Regions from separate parts of the Streptosporangium sp. H13245 genome, predicted to be linked through region 4. Evidence: riboswitches for the same ligand, from Rfam matches in the RefSeq annotation. Region 4 holds a riboswitch; each other region holds the start of a gene.
The links. Region 4 has a riboswitch for cobalamin ahead of ACW9TB_RS35460 ((2Fe-2S)-binding protein). Riboswitches for the same ligand answer to the same signal wherever they lie in the genome.
Positions count from the first base shown of each region.

Region 1: linked by a shared signal. The riboswitch ahead of cobN (cobaltochelatase subunit CobN) and the one ahead of ACW9TB_RS35460 ((2Fe-2S)-binding protein) in region 4 are both predicted to bind cobalamin.
Region 2: linked by a shared signal. The riboswitch ahead of ACW9TB_RS20440 (hypothetical protein) and the one ahead of ACW9TB_RS35460 ((2Fe-2S)-binding protein) in region 4 are both predicted to bind cobalamin.
Region 3: linked by a shared signal. The riboswitch ahead of ACW9TB_RS29445 (CbtB domain-containing protein) and the one ahead of ACW9TB_RS35460 ((2Fe-2S)-binding protein) in region 4 are both predicted to bind cobalamin.

Region 1 is NZ_JBSZKT010000012.1:19,801-23,939, forward strand. It holds gene ACW9TB_RS19855 (precorrin-8X methylmutase) at 1-27, opposite strand, end outside; gene ACW9TB_RS19860 (precorrin-3B synthase) at 24-1,898, opposite strand; cobalamin riboswitch at 1,945-2,115, shown strand; gene cobN (cobaltochelatase subunit CobN) at 2,411-4,139, shown strand, end outside.
Region 2 is NZ_JBSZKT010000012.1:159,118-163,256, forward strand. It holds gene ACW9TB_RS20430 (rhamnogalacturonan lyase family protein) at 1-319, opposite strand, end outside; gene ACW9TB_RS20435 (hypothetical protein) at 797-1,489, opposite strand; cobalamin riboswitch at 1,818-2,013, shown strand; gene ACW9TB_RS20440 (hypothetical protein) at 2,267-2,614, shown strand; gene ACW9TB_RS20445 (methyltransferase) at 2,805-3,863, opposite strand; gene ACW9TB_RS20450 (SDR family NAD(P)-dependent oxidoreductase) at 3,966-4,139, opposite strand, start outside.
Region 3 is NZ_JBSZKT010000029.1:12,243-16,381, forward strand. It holds gene ACW9TB_RS29435 (acyltransferase family protein) at 1-442, shown strand, start outside; gene dop (depupylase/deamidase Dop) at 530-2,047, shown strand; adenosylcobalamin (AdoCbl) riboswitch at 2,184-2,317, shown strand; gene ACW9TB_RS29445 (CbtB domain-containing protein) at 2,335-2,529, shown strand; gene ACW9TB_RS29450 (CbtA family protein) at 2,537-3,280, shown strand; gene ACW9TB_RS29455 (histidine phosphatase family protein) at 3,277-3,840, shown strand; gene ACW9TB_RS29460 (VWA domain-containing protein) at 3,936-4,139, shown strand, end outside.
Region 4 is NZ_JBSZKT010000045.1:31,739-35,877, reverse strand. It holds gene ACW9TB_RS35475 (BTAD domain-containing putative transcriptional regulator) at 1-462, opposite strand, end outside; gene ACW9TB_RS35470 (hemerythrin domain-containing protein) at 565-1,203, shown strand; gene ACW9TB_RS35465 (DUF4267 domain-containing protein) at 1,243-1,680, shown strand; cobalamin riboswitch at 1,764-1,959, shown strand; gene ACW9TB_RS35460 ((2Fe-2S)-binding protein) at 2,005-2,799, shown strand; gene ACW9TB_RS35455 (SDR family oxidoreductase) at 2,847-3,722, opposite strand; gene ACW9TB_RS35450 (GOLPH3/VPS74 family protein) at 3,722-4,139, opposite strand, start outside.

The sequences.
Region 1 (4,139 bases), on a different contig from region 4:
CGCGCCGTCGCGGACGTAGTCGATCACAGTTCCCCTCTGGCGGCCGCCACCGCGGCCGCGGTCTCCTCGATGCCGGAGCAGGTCAGGCCGGTGCCGTCCAGTTCCAGGCGGTAGCCGTCGCCGGTGGCGACCACGTCCGCGACCCGCCCCCTCGGACGACCGCAGCGCCTGGCGCAGCCCGCCCAGTGCACGGGGAGCGTATCGGTGCCCGCCCCCTTCCCGGACGGCGGGGCCACGGACGGCCTGCTTCCGAACGGTCTGCTTTCGGATGGCTCGATTTCGAACGGCTCGTCTTCGGACGGCTCGTCTTCGGACGGTCCGCTTCCGGGCGGCTCGTCTTCGGACGGCCCGCTTTTGGGTGGCTCGCTTTCGAACGGTCCGCTTCCGGACGGCCCGTCTTCGAACGGCTCGCTTTCGGAGGGTCCGTCTTCGGATGGTCCGCTTCCGGACGGCCTGCTTACGGAGAGCCCGCTTTCGGATGGCCCGTCACCGGCTGGGGCCGTGAACGGCGGTGCCACGGACGTCGGGGCCATGCCGATGGCGGTGGCCGCGTCGGCTTGGACGTCGGCGAGGGACTTGGCGCAGCCGGGACGGCCGGTGCAGGCCGTCACGCCGATCCACGGGGAGGCGGGGTCGACGACCAGCCCGGCGGCCTCCAGCCGGGCGGCCGTACCCGCCACCTCGGCGGCGTCCAGGCCGGGCAGAACCACGCCCCGCCACGGCGTGAGCCGGATCTCCCCGCCCGAGGCGACGTCCGCGAGCAGCCGTGCCGACGCGGAGGTCAGCCGCCCCAGCGGGACCGCCACCCCGAGCGCGACCCGTGCGCCCCCGTTCCCGTTCCCGGTCCCGTTCCCGACGCCGCCTCCGGCCCCGGCCTTGGCCTCGGCCCCAGATCCGGACCCTGCTCCCGCTCCGAACCCCACCCCGGCCTCGGATCCGGAACCCGCTCCGGCTCCGCCTTCGGAACCCGCCCCGGCTCCGCCTCCGAACCACGCCCCGGCTCCAGTACGGGTCACGTCCGTGCTCCCGACGACCCCGACCGGACCGAGGGTCACGACCCGTGGTCTCACCGGTTCGAAGGGCGCCGTACCGGGGATCCCCAGGGCGGTTCGCACGCGGGCGGCGATCAGGGAGGGGCCGTCGGGGAGTTCGGCGATCCGCCAGGCGGTGACGTCCCGGGTGACCAACTCGTCGAGGAACGCCTCGGCGGCGGCGAGCAGAGCGGTCACGGCTTCGCCCATCGGGACGCGCAGGCCGCTGTCGGTTCCGGCGAGGATCAGCGCGGCCTCGTCCGGCCCCGTCGGCAGGATCCCCGCGTCCGCGCCCAGACCGGCCACGTCCCCCCGGCCGTCGTCGAGGGCGAACATGAACCGCCCCGGCAGGGCGGCGAGGGCGGGCCGGGCGCACAGCCGCCGGTCCAGCTCGCCGATCAGCGGGGTGACGTCGGCGATCCCGCCGCCCGGGTGGCCCGGACGGTCCGTGCCGTACGCGCCGCCCGGTCCGGTCAGCCCGCTGAGCCCAGCAGGCTCGGTGAGCCCGGTCAGCGGGGAGGCGAGGATGTTGCGGATCCGCTCGTGCGTCGCAGAGGGCAGCAGGCCCGCCCGCGCCATCCGGGCGGCGAACTCGTTCTCCGTACCGCCGTCGCCGTCTGGATTCTCCGGGCTCTCCGGGTTCTCCGGGGCGAGGCCGCGCACCTGGACGTTCGCGCGGGAGGTCAGCTCGATGACGCCGCCGCCGCACGCGGAGGCGGCGTCGGCGAGCGCGCGCAGCTGGGAGGGGGTGAGGCGGCCTCCGGGCACGCGGACGCGGGCCAGGCCGCCGTCCGCGGCGGCATGGACCTGGAGCGCCCCGGGGCACGCGTCGAGTCGCGATCGTCCGGAAAAGTCGGCTATGGACACTCAGAGGATGTTAACGCCAGTTTCTTGCATCGAACCGGACTGCCGTAGTGTCATCGGTGGCGACGGCAAAGGGAGGAAGCCGGTGTGATTCCGGCGCGGTCCCGCCACTGTAACCGGGGAGCGAACCCCACCCGGGCCACTGTCCCGACGGACGGGAAGGCCGGGGTGAGCACCGATCCGGGAGCCAGGAGACTCCAGCCGTCGCGGCCGACGACGACCCGGGGCGAGGACCCCGAGGGAGGAAGCTCCGTGCGCTTTTCGCCGTTCCCTCACTACGACGTGACATCGCGATCCCTCCGCGACACCATGGAGTCGCGGGCCCCTCGCCATGACATGGCATCACGGGTCCACCACGCCGCGACATCGCGGGTTTCTCGCCACGACGTGACACCGGGGACCCCCGATCACACCGTGGCATCGCCGTTCCTTCACCGCGATATGACATCGCCGTTCCCCGGCCACGATGTGGCGTCCCTGGGCCGTACCGCCCTGCCTCTCCTGGAGTGTGGCGCGTGATCCTCCTGCTCTCGACCTCCGACACCGACCTGCTGAGCGCTCGCGCGAGCGGCGCCGACTACCGGCTCGGCAACCCCGCCAGGCTCGCCGCCGCTGACCTCCCGCCGCTGCTGGAGGGCGCCGACCTGGTCGTGGTCCGCCTGCTCGGCGGGCGCCGCGCCTGGGAGGAGGGCCTGGACGCCCTGCTCGCCGGACCCCGGCCCGTCGTCGTCCTCGGCGGCGAGCAGGCGCCGGACGCCGAACTGATGGAGCTGTCCACCGTGCCCGGCGGGGTCTGCGCCGAGGCGCACGCCTACCTCGCCCACGGCGGCCCGGCCAACCTGACCGAACTGCACCACTTCCTGTCCGACACGCTGCTGCTCACCGGGCACGGGTTCGCCGCGCCCGAGCCCACCCCCACGTGGGGGACGCTGGAGCGCGAGGCGCGCGACCAGGACGGGCCCGTCGTCGGGGTGCTCTACTACCGGGCCCACCACGTGGCGGGGAACACCGCCTTCGTCGAGGCGCTCTGCTCGGCGATCGAGGACGCGGGCGCGCGGGCGCTGCCGGTGTACTGCGCCTCCCTGCGCACCGCGGAGCCCGGCCTGGTGGAGGTCCTGCGTACGGTGGACGCCCTGGTGGTGACCGTGCTCGCCGCGGGCGGCACCCGACCGGCGACCGCGTCGGCGGGCGGGGACGACGAGGCCTGGGACGTCGGCGCGCTCGCCGAACTGGACGTGCCGATCCTGCAGGGCCTGTGCCTGACGAGCAGCCGGGCCTCCTGGGCGGAGAACGACGACGGCCTGTCCCCGCTGGACGCCGCCACCCAGGTCGCGATCCCCGAGTTCGACGGGCGGATCATCACGGTGCCGTTCTCCTTCAAGGAGATCGACGAGGACGGGCTGACCGTCTACGTGGCCGACCCCGAGCGGGCCTCGCGCGTGGCGGGCATCGCGGTGCGCCACGCCACGCTGCGGCACATCCCGCCCGCCGAGCGGCGGCTGGTGCTGATGCTGTCGGCCTACCCCACCAAGCACGCCCGCATCGGCAACGCCGTCGGCCTGGACACCCCGGCCAGCCTCGTACGGCTGCTGGCCGCGCTCCGCGAGCGCGGGTACGACATCGGCGCCGAGGACGAGCTGCCCGGGGTGACCGGGCAGGACGGCGACGCGCTCATCCACGCGCTGATCGCCGCGGGCGGGCAGGACCAGGACTGGCTCACCGAGGAGCAGCTCGCCGGGAACCCGGTGCGCATCGCGGCGAGCCGGTACGCCGAGTGGTACGCCACCCTCCCCGCGGACCTGCGCGCCCGGATGGAGGAGCACTGGGGCCCGGCGCCCGGCGAGCTGTTCGTGGACAGGTCGCGCGACCCGGAGGGCGAGATCGTGCTGGCCGCGCTGCGCTCCGGCAACGTGGTGGTCATGGTGCAGCCGCCGCGCGGCTTCGGCGAGAACCCCATCGCGATCTACCACGACCCCGACCTGCCGCCCAGCCACCACTACCTGGCCGCCTACCGCTGGCTGGCCGACGGCTTCGGCGCGCACGCCGTGGTCCACGTGGGCAAGCACGGCAACCTGGAATGGCTGCCCGGCAAGTCAGCGGGCATGTCGGCCTCCTGCGGCCCGGACGCCGCGCTCGGCGACCTGCCGCTCATCTACCCGTTCCTCGTCAACGACCCCGGCGAGGGCACCCAGGCCAAGCGCCGCGCCCACGCCACCCTGGTCGACCACCTCGTCCCGCCGATGG
Region 2 (4,139 bases), on a different contig from region 4:
TGCCGCTGTGGCGGGAGCGCAGCCGGTAGTAACCGCCGCCGGAGTCGACGAACCGCCACTGCTGCCAGGCGCCGTCGTTGCGGGACCACTGGACGATGGGGGCGCCGTCGCCGGTGGCGAGGTCGAGGACGTCGACGGCCTTGCCGCTGTGCCGGTTCACCAGGAGATACCAGGCGCCGGTGTCGATCGTCGCGGCGGCGGCCGGGGCGGCGGCCACCAGCGACTGGCACAGCGCGAGCAGCATCGCGACGGCTGCCGCGAGAGCCGCGCCGGTATGACGGCGCGCGCGTCGCGGGGGAGGGCTTGCGAGTCTGTTCACGGGGGGAGTGCCTCTCGTTACGTACGGTGGGACCACGAACGCGCGACGGATGCCGTTAGCGCTAACATTTCCGCCGGATGTCTGGCGCTTCACAGGTACGAAGGCAGATGTGTGCCAAGTGTTGGCACCGGCGTCGCGACCGTCAAGAAGCGTGCGCGGTTCCCGGAGGCCCCGGCGTACGACCGGCGTCCCGCGCGCCCGTCCCGGTCATCGCCGCCCGGCGACCGGCCCGCGCGTCACCTGCGCCTCCCCGACGCCTTCCCTGCGCCTTCCCGGAGACCGGAGCCGTCCACGGCGGCGCCTCCCCGGCTCGCGGGGAAACCCCGGGAGCTGAAAGTTTCAGCACCGCGACGGTACGCCCGCCGTCGCGGCCACATCCGCACGGTCATGCCACGGGCGCGCCGGTGGCATCGTCGGGGAGCGGGTGCTCGCGTGAACCCAGGTCGCGCTTCGGCCGTAGGACCTCGATCCTGCCGTTCAGCCGTGCTCGCCCTCCGGGATGCCGTCCGAGGAGATGGCGCCCTCCTCCGGGGTGCTTGTCAGGTAGGCGTGCTGGTGGCCGTTGCCCGCGTCGACGTTGAGCTGGTCGAGCTGGGTGGCCGCGACGGACCACAGCGCGACGGCGGTCGAGCGCTGGCGCGCGGCGAGGTCGAGGAAGGTCTGCCGGGTGTCCTCGGGAAGCCGCAGCCCGGCCGCGTACGTGTCGATCGCCGTGGCCAGGGCGGTCACCGCGCCGCGGAGCCCGCCGCGCGCCACGTTGGTCGCGGTCGATCCCGAGGGGGTGGGCGCGTGCTTTTCCGCGGTCTCGCGGAGGACCCGCTGCCAGTCGGTGACCTGCTCCGGTTTCGCGGGCTGCGCGTCGGCGGTCCTGTCCTGGGGGAGTGCCTGGGCGAGTGCGGACAGGACCTTGTTCAGGTCGTCGGCACTCGTGCGCGCCAGGGTGGTCAGCTCGCGGATCTGCTGGACGTCCCGTTTCGCCTCCGCCTCCCGCATGTCGGCGATGGCGACCTGGGTGGCGTCGGGGCTGCCCACGGCGTGGCCGATCACGGCTCCGAGCGATCCCGCTATCAGGGTGGCGGCGAGGACGGCGACGGTGTAGCCGACCCGGTTCGACCGGCGGGCGCCGGGCTGGGGTCGGGCCGATACCGGTCTGCCCGTCTTCTGAACCACTGACGACTCCTCTTTGTCCCGAGACCCCGGCGAACGGCTGACGCCGAGGCTACTGTTCCCGGCGATCTCCGTCCATCTTTCGCCGCTTGATCGAGGATTTTCCCAGAAAAGACCCATTTAGCACACCATCACCGCATGTACGGAATGAGGAACGCGCGGCCGGATCCGGCTCGGTCGCGCCTCATCTGAGGAATCTACATTGTAAAGGCGTCTGGTCGACCTCAAGATCATTTTTGGGGGGCTCGCCGCCCACGGACAAAGCGCACCGACGGAGGAAGGGCGCCTGTCACCCCGTCACGGTTCCGAGCCGAGGGCCGAGGCTGTCCGCTTTGTCGTTGATGGGTGGTGTGCGAGCATGGTCGACGTAGGCGAGCGCGGAACGAGGAAGCCGGTGTGAATCCGGTGCGGTCCCGCCACTGTGATCGGCGAGCGAATCCCGACGAAGCCACTGCCCGGGACAACGGGTGGGAAGGCCGGGAGGAGCGTTGACCCGAGAGCCAGGAGACTCACGCGGTCGCCACCTCGCGGAAGTTGGGGCGGATCTCCCCAGGAGAGGAACGGTGCTCGTCATGCCTGGACCCCGGTCTCCCGGCCCTGGACGTGTCCGGTGACCCCGCCTCCCGGCCGTCGCCGGGGAACGGCACCCGCGTCCCGCCCTCAGGAGAGCGCGTACGGGCATGCGGCGGAACGAAGGAGCCACACCGGCATTCCGCACGTGCGGGCGCTGCCCCCGGGGCTCGGCCCGCTGGACCGTACCGGAAAGGGCGTCGAGCACGCATGAGCAGGATCACTGTCTGTCGCGGCTGCTGTTGCGGCAGCAGCCGCAAGGTCCCCGGCCTCGACCACGACGAGCAGGTTCGCCGCCTTTCCCGGATCGCCGACGTCCGCCTCAGCGACTGCCTGGACGTGTGCGAGCAGGCCAACGTCATCGTCGTCCAGCCCACTCCCGCCGGGCGGGTGGCCGGTGGGCGGCCGGTCTGGCTGGGGCTGGTCAACCAGGACGAGGCCGTCGACGACATCGCCTCCTGGCTGCGCGCGGGTGGTCCCGGACTGTCCGAGGCGCCCGCCGTTCTCGGCCTGTACCAGATCACCCCACCGGCCCGGCGGAGGCCCGAACGTCCGTGAAGGTCTCCGCGCGCGAGGATGACGACGGTCGGGCGGGTTCCACGGCGCCGTTCCCGGCTCGGCCGTGTCGCCGTAGCCGTACCGAGCGGCCAGGTGTCCTCGGCGGGGTGTCCGAGCGGGGGTTCGGCGGAGTACCACCGGATGATCCGGTCACCGGCCCGCGATCACGGCGTGGGTGTCCCCGTCGTCGTCATCGGCCCGGTGGGGCGCAGTCGAGGATGACCTGTCCGAGCGCGGTGTCGTGGACGCCGACGAGGTCGAGCCCGGCTTCGGCGGCGATGGCGGCGTAGTCCTCGACGGTGCGCTCGCGACCGCCGCTGAGGACGAGCATGCGCAGGTTCATCTCGGCGAACATGGCCGGATCGTCGCCGGGACCGCCGTTCGACTCGATCATGACGACCCGTCCGTGCCGCCCGGCCGCGTCGGCGCACCGGCGCAGGATCAGCAGGGCGTCGTCGTCGCCCCAGTCGTGCACCACGCGTCTGAGCACGTAGGCGTCGCCTCCGGTGGGCAGCGGGTCGAAGAAGCTCTGGCCGACGAACTCGCACCGCGTGTCCAGCCCGCGTTCGGCCAGGTGGCGGCGTCCCCGCTCCACCGTGCCCGGCAGGTCCACGAGCGTGGCCCGGATGTCCGGGTTGGCGCGCAGCACTTCGGCGAGCAGGGCGCCGGTGCCGCCGCCGACGTCGACCACGTGCCGTACGCCGGACCAGTCGTACCCCTCGGCCGCGTCGGCGACGTAGTCGGGTCCGGAGGCCATCGTCGCGTCGAACGACGCGCTCATTCGCGGGTTCGCGGCGAGATGGTCCCAGAACGGGGCGCCGAAGACCGTCTCCCACGCCGGTCGCCCGGTGCGGGCCGTGTGGAGCAGGCCGGTGAACGCCAGGTCCATCTGCCCGCCGAAGCCGTCCAGGTCGAGCCGCGCCCGCATCCCGGCGGGGTGGCCGGAGGCGAGCAGCGCGGCGGGCTCGTTGGCCGCGAACCTGCCCGGCTCCCGTTCGGTGAAGATGCCGTGGCAGGCCAGGTGGCGCAGCAGCCGGTCCAGCGCGTCCGCGTCGGCGCCGGAGCGGCGTGCCAGCTCCTCGACGGGCACCGCGTCACCGGCCATCAGATCGGTGAGCCCCAGCGTGGCCGCGACCCGCACCGCCATCGGGGTGACCAGGTCCGTCGCGGGTGCCAGTATCTCCGATGCCGCCTCCCAGGCCGACGGCCGTCGGTGCTGCTCGTTGTGGTCGTTCTCGGCGGTGGTCATGTCACGGAACTCTCCTCGCGCGGGGCCGGGTGTCGCCTGTTCGAAAGCTACCGGGTGGCCGGTCCGCTCGGTCTTGGACAAATCGGCACTCGGGCGAACGGGTCAAGGGCGCAGCAGGTGGCCGGTCAGGTCGTACAGGCGCTGGGCGGCGGCCGGGTCGAGGGAGGGCAGGGAGGGGTCGAGCGGGCGGCGGCGGTCGTAGGCGAGCAGGCCGCCCCTGCCCGGCGGGTCGTCCATCAGCTCGATGATCGGCGCGATGGCCTTCTCGACCGGCTG
Region 3 (4,139 bases), on a different contig from region 4:
CGCGGCGATCGACCGGGTGGCCGGGCGGGTGGAGAACGTCGGCTACGCCGCGATGCCCGTGCCCGAGTGGGCCGTGATCGCCACCGTGATCGGCTTCTACGTGCTCATGGCGATGGTGGCGCTGGGCTGGCTGGGGTGGCTGCGCTGGCGCGGCCTGGTCGTCCTGGGCGCGCTCACCTACCCGCTCTACCTGTTCCACACCCCGGCCGCGGTCCTGATCATCCCGGCCTTGCGGGACGTGTTGCCGCCCCCGCTGACCGCCCTGGTCACCGTGCTGGCCGCGATGGCGTTCTCCTACCTGGTGTACCGGGTGGCCGAGCGCCCGCTTCAGGAGTTCGTCAAATCCCGGAGGCGGCGGAGGGGCGAATCCCCTTCCCCGTCACAGCTCCCCGCGCTCTCCTCGTTCCCCCTCGCAACGGGCGAAAAGGCTTCGGTGCCATAACTGTCCGACCACCGGGCATAGTGAAGGGTCTAGGGTCGGGAATAGATACCACGGAGAGAATCAGTCCCTGACGAACAGAGGGTGCGCATGACGGTACGGCGGGTGATGGGCATCGAGACCGAATACGGCATCTCCGTGCCCGGACAGCCGGGGGCCAACGCGATGGTGACCTCCTCTCAGGTCGTGAACGCCTATCTGGCGGCCTCGGCGGCCAGGGCGCGGCGCGCGCGGTGGGACTTCGAGGAGGAGAACCCGCTGCGGGACGCACGAGGGTTCGACCTCGCGCGGGAGGTGGCCGACCAGAGCCAGCTGACCGACGAGGACCTCGGCCTGGCGAACGTGATCCTCACCAACGGGGCCCGGCTGTACGTGGACCACGCCCATCCCGAATACTCCACGCCCGAGTGCACCAACCCTCGGGCGGCGGTGATCTGGGACAAGGCGGGCGAACGGGTGATGCACGACGCGGCGGTCCGCGCCTCGGCGATGCCGGCCAACGCCCCGATCCAGCTCTACAAGAACAACACCGACAACAAGGGCGCCTCCTACGGCTGCCATGAGAACTACCTCATGCGCCGGGCCACCTCGTTCGCCGACATCGTCAGGCACCTGACGCCGTTCTTCGTCTCCCGGCAGGTCGTCACCGGCGCGGGCAAGGTCGGCATCGGCCAGGACTCCCGGGGCGAGGGCTTCCAGATCAGCCAGCGGGCCGACTTCTTCGAGGTCGAGGTGGGCCTGGAGACGACGCTCAAGCGGCCGATCATCAACACCCGGGACGAGCCCCACGCCGACCCGGAGAAATACCGCCGCCTGCACGTCATCATCGGCGACGCCAACATGTCGGAGATCTCGACCTACCTGAAGCTGGGATCCACCGCGCTCGTCCTGGCCATGATCGAGGACGGCTACTTCACCCGCGACCTCGCGGTGGACAACCCCGTCCAGGCCCTGCGCGCGGTCTCGCACGACCCCACGCTCAAGTACGAGATCTCCATGCGCGACGGCCGCAGGCTGACGGCCGTGCAGCTCCAGATGGAATACCTGGAGCTCGCGCGCAAGTACGCCGAGGAGCGCAGCGCCAACGGCCTGGACGAGCCCACCAAGGACATCCTGGAGCGCTGGGAGTCGGTCCTCACCCGCCTGGCGGAGGACCCGATGCAGCTGTCCGGGGAGCTCGACTGGGTGGCCAAGCTGGAGCTCCTGGAGGGCTACCGCACCCGTGACGGCCTTCCCTGGTCGCACCCGCGCCTGCAGCTCGTCGACCTCCAGTACTCCGACATCCGTCCCGACCGGGGGCTCTACAACCGGCTGGTCGCCCGGGGCCGGATGCAGCGCCTGGTCACCGAGGAAGAGGTGCAGAGGGCCATCGAGGTGCCGCCCAACGACACCCGTGCCTACTTCCGCGGACGCTGCCTGAGCCAGTACAGCGAGTCGGTGGCCGCGGCCTCCTGGGACTCGGTCATCTTCGACATCCCCGGCCGCGAGTCGCTGCAGCGCGTCCCCACCCTTGAGCCGCTGCGCGGTACCAAGGCCCACGTGGGCGAGCTGTTCGACCGCTGCCGTACCGCCGCGGAGCTGGTGACGGCGCTGACCGGCGAGCAGTGACCTCCTGAGAGGGGGGAGGCGGCCCGGCCGGGCCGCCTCCCCCCTCGGCGTGTCCGGGGCCGTCGGGAAACTCTGGAACACCGGATCCCGTCAAAGCGGACATCCGGATTGACGGAGGACGGAGAACCGGGATACGTTCCGGGTGTTTTGTGGCGGTGCGAGGGAAATCCGGTGAGATTCCGGTGCGGTCGCGCCACTGTAACCGGCTCCCAGGAGCCGGGAGTCAGGTCACACTCGGCCGCCACCGACCTACGAAAAGGGACGCGTCAATCCCGGAGGAGGTGGCCGTGAGCCAGATCTCGGCACCGCACAACCAGCCCATCCCATGGCCCTCGCTCACCCGCTGGCTGCTCGCCGTACCGGTGCTGCTGCTCCTCGCCTACCTGGTCACCTTCGACCAGGGAGCGATCTCCCAGGCGGGAAACTACCTGCACGAACTCATGCACGACGGGCGCCACCTGCTCGGCGTACCGTGCCACTGAGCCATCGGTGATCACCAAACTCATCGTCCGGGGCCTCGTCGTCGGACTGCTCGCAGGGCTGCTCGCGGCCGTCTTCGCCTACACCGTCGGCGAACCGCGCATCGACCAGGCCATCGCGCTGGAGGAGGCGGCCGCCGCGGCCGCCGCCCCGGCCGAATCACACGACGACACCGCGACCGCGGCCCACTCCCACGACGAGGAGGAGGCCCTGGTCAGCAGGGACGGGCAGCGCTTCGGGCTCTTCCTCGCCCTCGGCCTGTACGGCCTGGCGGTCGGGGGCCTGTTCTCCCTCGTCTACGCGGCCGTACGCGGCCGTGCGGGACCCCGCTCGGAACCGGTGCTCGCGGTCACCCTCGCCGCTGCCGCGTTCACCTCCGTCGTTCTCATCCCTTTCGTGAAATATCCCGCCAACCCACCGGCCGTCGGTGATCCGGAGACCATCAACCAGCGCACCGTGCTCTACCTGGTCGCCGTGGTCATCGGGATCCTCGCCGTCGCCGCGGGCACCGCCGCCTACCGCTACGCCGCGCGGAGCGAACCGTGGGTGCGCTGGCTGGCGGCGGGCGCCACCGTGCTGATCCCCGTCGTCGCGGCCTGGATCCTCCTGCCGGAGATCTCGGAGGTGCCCCAGGGCTTCCCCGCCGACCTCCTGTGGGACTTCAGGGTCGCCTCCATCGGGACCCAGGTGGTCTTCTGGACCGGCGTCGGCGCGCTGTTCGCCTTCGCCGCCCGCAGGCGCGGCCCGGTGTGACGACCCCCTCGGGGGTCACCCGCCTGCTCCTGGTCTGCCACGCCTCCACCTCGGCGACGGTACGGGCCGCGTTCCCGGGTGACGAACCACTCGACGAACGCGGCCTGCGCCGGGCCGAGGCGATGGCGCGGGACCTCGGCCCCGGCCCCGCCGCCTGTCCCGCCGAGCTGCGCTGCGTCCAGACGGCGGCGGCGCTCGGCCTGCGGGCCGAGCCCGACCCGCTGCTGGCCGACTGCGACTACGGCCGCTGGAGCGGCCTGACGCTCGGCGAGGTCGAGGCCGCCGAACCCGAGGCGCTCGCGTCCTGGCTCGGCGACCCCGGCGCGGCGCCACACGGCGGGGAACCGGTCACCGCGCTCCTCGCCAGGGTGTCGGGCTGGCTCGCCGCCCGCGCTCCCGGCAGGGCCGTCGCGGTCACCCACCCGGCGATCATCCGCGCCGCGGTCGTCCACGCCCTCGGCGCCCCCGCCCAGGCCTTCTGGCGCGTCGACGTCGCGCCGCTGGCCCGCGTGACGCTCACCGGACGCGGCGGGCGCTGGCGGCTCAGCTACTCCCCATGACGACGTGAACACCCGAAGGCCCGGCTGACGTGACGACCCGGTGACCTGGCCATCCGGCTAATCGGCCGCTTGGCTGTTCGGCCGCAGAAAAGGAGATCCCGAAGGTGCCTGACTCCCGCTATCCCTTCACCGCGATCGTGGGGCTGGAGGACCTGAAACTCGCGCTGATCCTCAACGCGGTCTCCCCCCGCGTCGGGGGAGTGCTGGTCAGGGGGGAGAAGGGCACCGCCAAGTCCACGATCGTGCGGGCACTGGCCGCCCTCCTGCCGCCCGTCGAGGTGGTGCCCGGCTGCCGCTTC
Region 4 (4,139 bases):
GGCCGTCTCGGTGGCGGCCCACGGTTCGTCGGCGACCTCGGCGAACGCCGGTCCCCGCCACAGCCCCAGCGCCTCGGCGAGCCGTGCCCGTGCGGCGCGCGGGTCGGTGGCCGTACGGGCCTGGCCGAGCAGGTCCTCGAACCGCCACGCGTCCACCGACTCCGGCGGCAGCCGCAGCGCGTAGCCGGGCGACGCGCTCACCAGCAGCCGGGCCGGCGTGCGCGGCGGGCGCCCCGGCTCCAGCAGCCGCCGCAGGTTGGACACGTACACCTGCAGGGACATCAGCGCCCGCGCGGGCGGCTCCCCGCGCCACAGGTCCTCGATCATCCGGTCGACCGGCACGACCTGCCCGCGCGCCGCCACCAGCAACGCCAGCACGCCTCGCTGTCGCGGCCCGCCGAGGTGGACGGCCTCACCGTTCACCTCGATCGCGAACGAGCCCAGCACCCGAATGAAACCCATGATCCGCACATCGTACGTGGCCCGCTCCAAACCACTTCCAAACCCCCTCCAAATACCCGGGAGCAGCCTGAACACGTCACAACCGATGAAGGGCGGGAACAGATGAGCGTCAACACCCAGGAGATGGAGATCGTCCACCGCGTCTTCCGGCGTGAGTCACGGCTGCTGGTGGAGCTCGTCGCGGCCGTCACCCCGGGCGACACCGCCCGCGCCAAAGTGATCTCCGGTCACTTCCGCGACTACCGGCTGGGCCTGCACAACCACCACGAGGGCGAGGACGAGCTGCTGTGGCCGCCGCTTCTCTCCCGGGTGGACCTGAAGGCCGACATCGTCCTGCGCATGGAGGCCCAGCACGAACGCGTCGCGGCCACCCTGGCCAGGCTGGACGCCGTGGTCCCCGCCTGGGAGGCCACCGCGGGCGCCGACGAACGCGACATCCTCGTGGCCGCCCTCGTCGAGCACCGCGCGGTCCTGCTGGAACACCTCGACGACGAGGAGGCCACCCTGCTCCCGCTCGCGGCCGAGCACCTCACCGAGCGGGAGTGGGCCTCCCTGGGCGACCACCTGGTGCACAACACCCCCAAGCTCACCCTGCTCACGCTCTTCGGCGCCGTCCTGGAAGACGCGAACCCGGCCGAGCGCGCCGTCGTCCTCAGGGGCCTCCCCGCCCCGGTCCGCGTCATCTGGCACGTCATCGGCCGCCCCCGCTACGCCCGCCGCATCCGCCGCGTCCGCGGCTGAACCCCGCCCCGCCCCGCTCTGAACGTCACAAGGAGAATCATGTCGCTGAAGAACGTCAACACCGCCCTGGCCACCGCCGGTGCCCTGTTCATCCTCTACATCGGGGTGTCCTACGTCCTGACCCCCGAGACGTCCGCCCCGGACTTCGGCCTGCCGAGCTGGCCCTCCGGCGACGGCGACGGCTTCCTGGTACTGAAGGGCATCCGCGACATCGTGTCGGGCCTGGTCATAGGCGTCCTGCTGCTGACGGGCCACCGCCGGGCCCTGGGCTGGGTCCTGCTGGTGGAGGCCGTCACCCCGCTCGGCGACATGGTCAACGTACTGGCCCACCAGGGCTCCACGGCCGCCGCGTTCGGTATCCACGGCCTGACCTCGGCGCTGGTCGCGGTCACCGGCCTGCTGACCCTCCGCGAGACCGGCAAGGCCCGTAGCGCCCACGAGGCCGCCGCCCCGGCGCCCGCCGTACGGGCCGCCTGACGTCCGTACGCCCCGAAGGGGTGGCCCGGCCACACGGCCGGGTCACCCCTTCGAACGCGGGAAGCGCACCGGGTGGTGCGCGCTTTGTCGTTGATGGGTGGTGTGCGAGCATGGTCGGCGTAGGCGAGCGCGGAACGAGGAAGCCGGTGTGAATCCGGCGCGGTCCCGCCACTGTGATCGGCGAGCGAACCCCGACGAAGCCACTGCCCGGGACAACGGGTGGGAAGGCCGGGAGGAGCGTTGACCCGAGAGCCAGGAGACTCACGCGGTCGCCACCTCGCGGAAGTTGGGGCGGATCTCCCCAAGAGAGGAACGGTGCTCGCCATGCCTGGACCCCGGCCCGGACTGCCGCCCGCCGCACCGTCGGCGGTGTCGGCGGCGGTCGCCGACGTCTCCACGATCAGCGGCTACTTCGACCTCGGGATCGGCCCCGCCGAGGAGGGCTGGCGGCCGCTCACCGACCTGCTGACCGGCCCCGGACCCCTGCGGGAGCGGATCACCGACGTCGCCGGACGCCTGGGAACCGACGAGCTTCGGATCGCGGCCTCCATCCTGTTCCAGGGCCTGGCGGCCCGGCTGTGGTCACCGGTCATCGGCGCGGCGGTGACGCACGACCTGCTCCTGGACCTGGACCCCGCCCGCGTCCACTGGCGGGCGGCGCCCAGCGGGCCGCTGCCACTGCGGGCCGAACGCCCGACCGGCTGGCAGGTCCTCGACCCCGCCCGGATCGCCGAACCGCTGCACCGCACCGTCCTGACCGAGCTGCTGGAGCCGCTCGCGCGGACCGTACAGGAGATCGTGAAGATCGCCCCCGGCCTGCTGTGGGGCAACGCCGCCTCCGCCCTGGCCGGAACCATCCGGACCGTCGCCCGCCAACGCCCCGAACTCACCGCGCGAGCCGTCGCGCTCGGCCGCGAACTGCTCACCACGGGAGTCCTCCGGGGCAGCGGCGACCTGGTCGAACCCGCCCCCGGACAACCGTTCTTCGTCCGGCGCAGCTGCTGCCTGTACTACCGCCTGCCCGAAGGCGGCAAATGCGGCGACTGCGCCCTCATCGACCCCGACACCCGCCGCGAGCAGTGGGCGCTGACCCTGCGGCAGGCCGGAGAACCCGCGTGAGCCACGACGAAGAGCGGCACGCAGGGGCTGTCCGGTCGCCGCAGCCGTCACACCGGTTCGGACGGGTCGGACGAAAACCGGGAGAAGGCTCGCCAGCGCCACAGGTAGCGGGGGAGCCGCCGGAGGGCGACGGGCCGGGGCCAGTCACCGGCCCGGAACCACGCCTCGGCACCGCCGTCGACGACGATGACGCTGCCGCTCATGAACGCCGCCGCGGGCGAGAGCATCATGATCACCCAGTCGGCGAGGTGCCCGGGGTCGCCCACCTCGCCGACCGGGTTGGGAAACGAGTGGAACGCCCTGGCCGCGAGCGGGTCCGCCAGTTCCTCGTCGAGGATAGGAGTCTTCACCGGTCCCGGGGCGATCACGTTGAGCCTGATCCCGGCCCCGGCCCACGCCGGGGTCACCGCCGCCCGCCGCGCCCAGTCGGTCACCGCGAGCTTCGACGCCGCGTAGGCGAAGTTGGGGGCGGCCCGCCCGTACATCCGCGCCCTTCGCACCGCCCGGTCGATGTTGCCCGCGCGGATGGCGCGGAACACGTGCCGGGGCACCGCGGGCATGACGGTCGGCGAGTTGCTGCCGAACACCACGGCACGGGCGTCGCCGCTCGCCGCGAGCGCGGGCCGCAGGGCGGTCAGCGGCTCGACCGAGCCCAGGTAGTTGGTCTGCGCGATCCTCCGTACGCGGCCGGGGCCGGGCAGGGGCCCGATCCCGGCGGCGGCGACCGCGCCGTCGAGTACGCCACCGGACCGGTCGAGTATCCCGGCGGCCGCCGCCGAGCGGCCTTCGGGGGTCGCGAGGTCGGCGACGACGTCGACGTCACGCAGATCCACGCCGATCACGGAATGCCCGGCGGCGCGCAGCCGCTCGGCCACCGCGGCGCCCATCCCCGACGCCGAACCCGTCACCGCGTAGGTGCCCATCAGTCACCACTCGGGAGGACGGCCGCCGCGACGATGACGTTGCCGACGATGGTCGCGGTGACGGTGCGCGCGACCGCCTCTGCGGCGGCCCCGGCTCCCCAGTTGCCCTGCTCAAGCTGCTTGGCGCGGGTGATCACCGGAGAGGTCCAGGGGATCTCGCGATGGAACTGGGGCAGGGTCCCGCTTCCCGAGAGCAGCGCCCCGAGGGCGGCGACCCGGCGCCGGGGTTCCGCGCCGTCGACGAGGACGTCCCGTACGTCGGAGAGGAGGCGTGCCCGGCGACCGGTTCCGCCGTCCTCAAGGACCTTCGTGTCGAACAGGCCGAGCGTCCTGCGGCTCGCGCGCCGGATGTCGCCGCGTTCGACGAGCCGGTCGAGCAGCGGGCCCCGCAGGGTCGGCCCGATCGCGGCGAGCGCC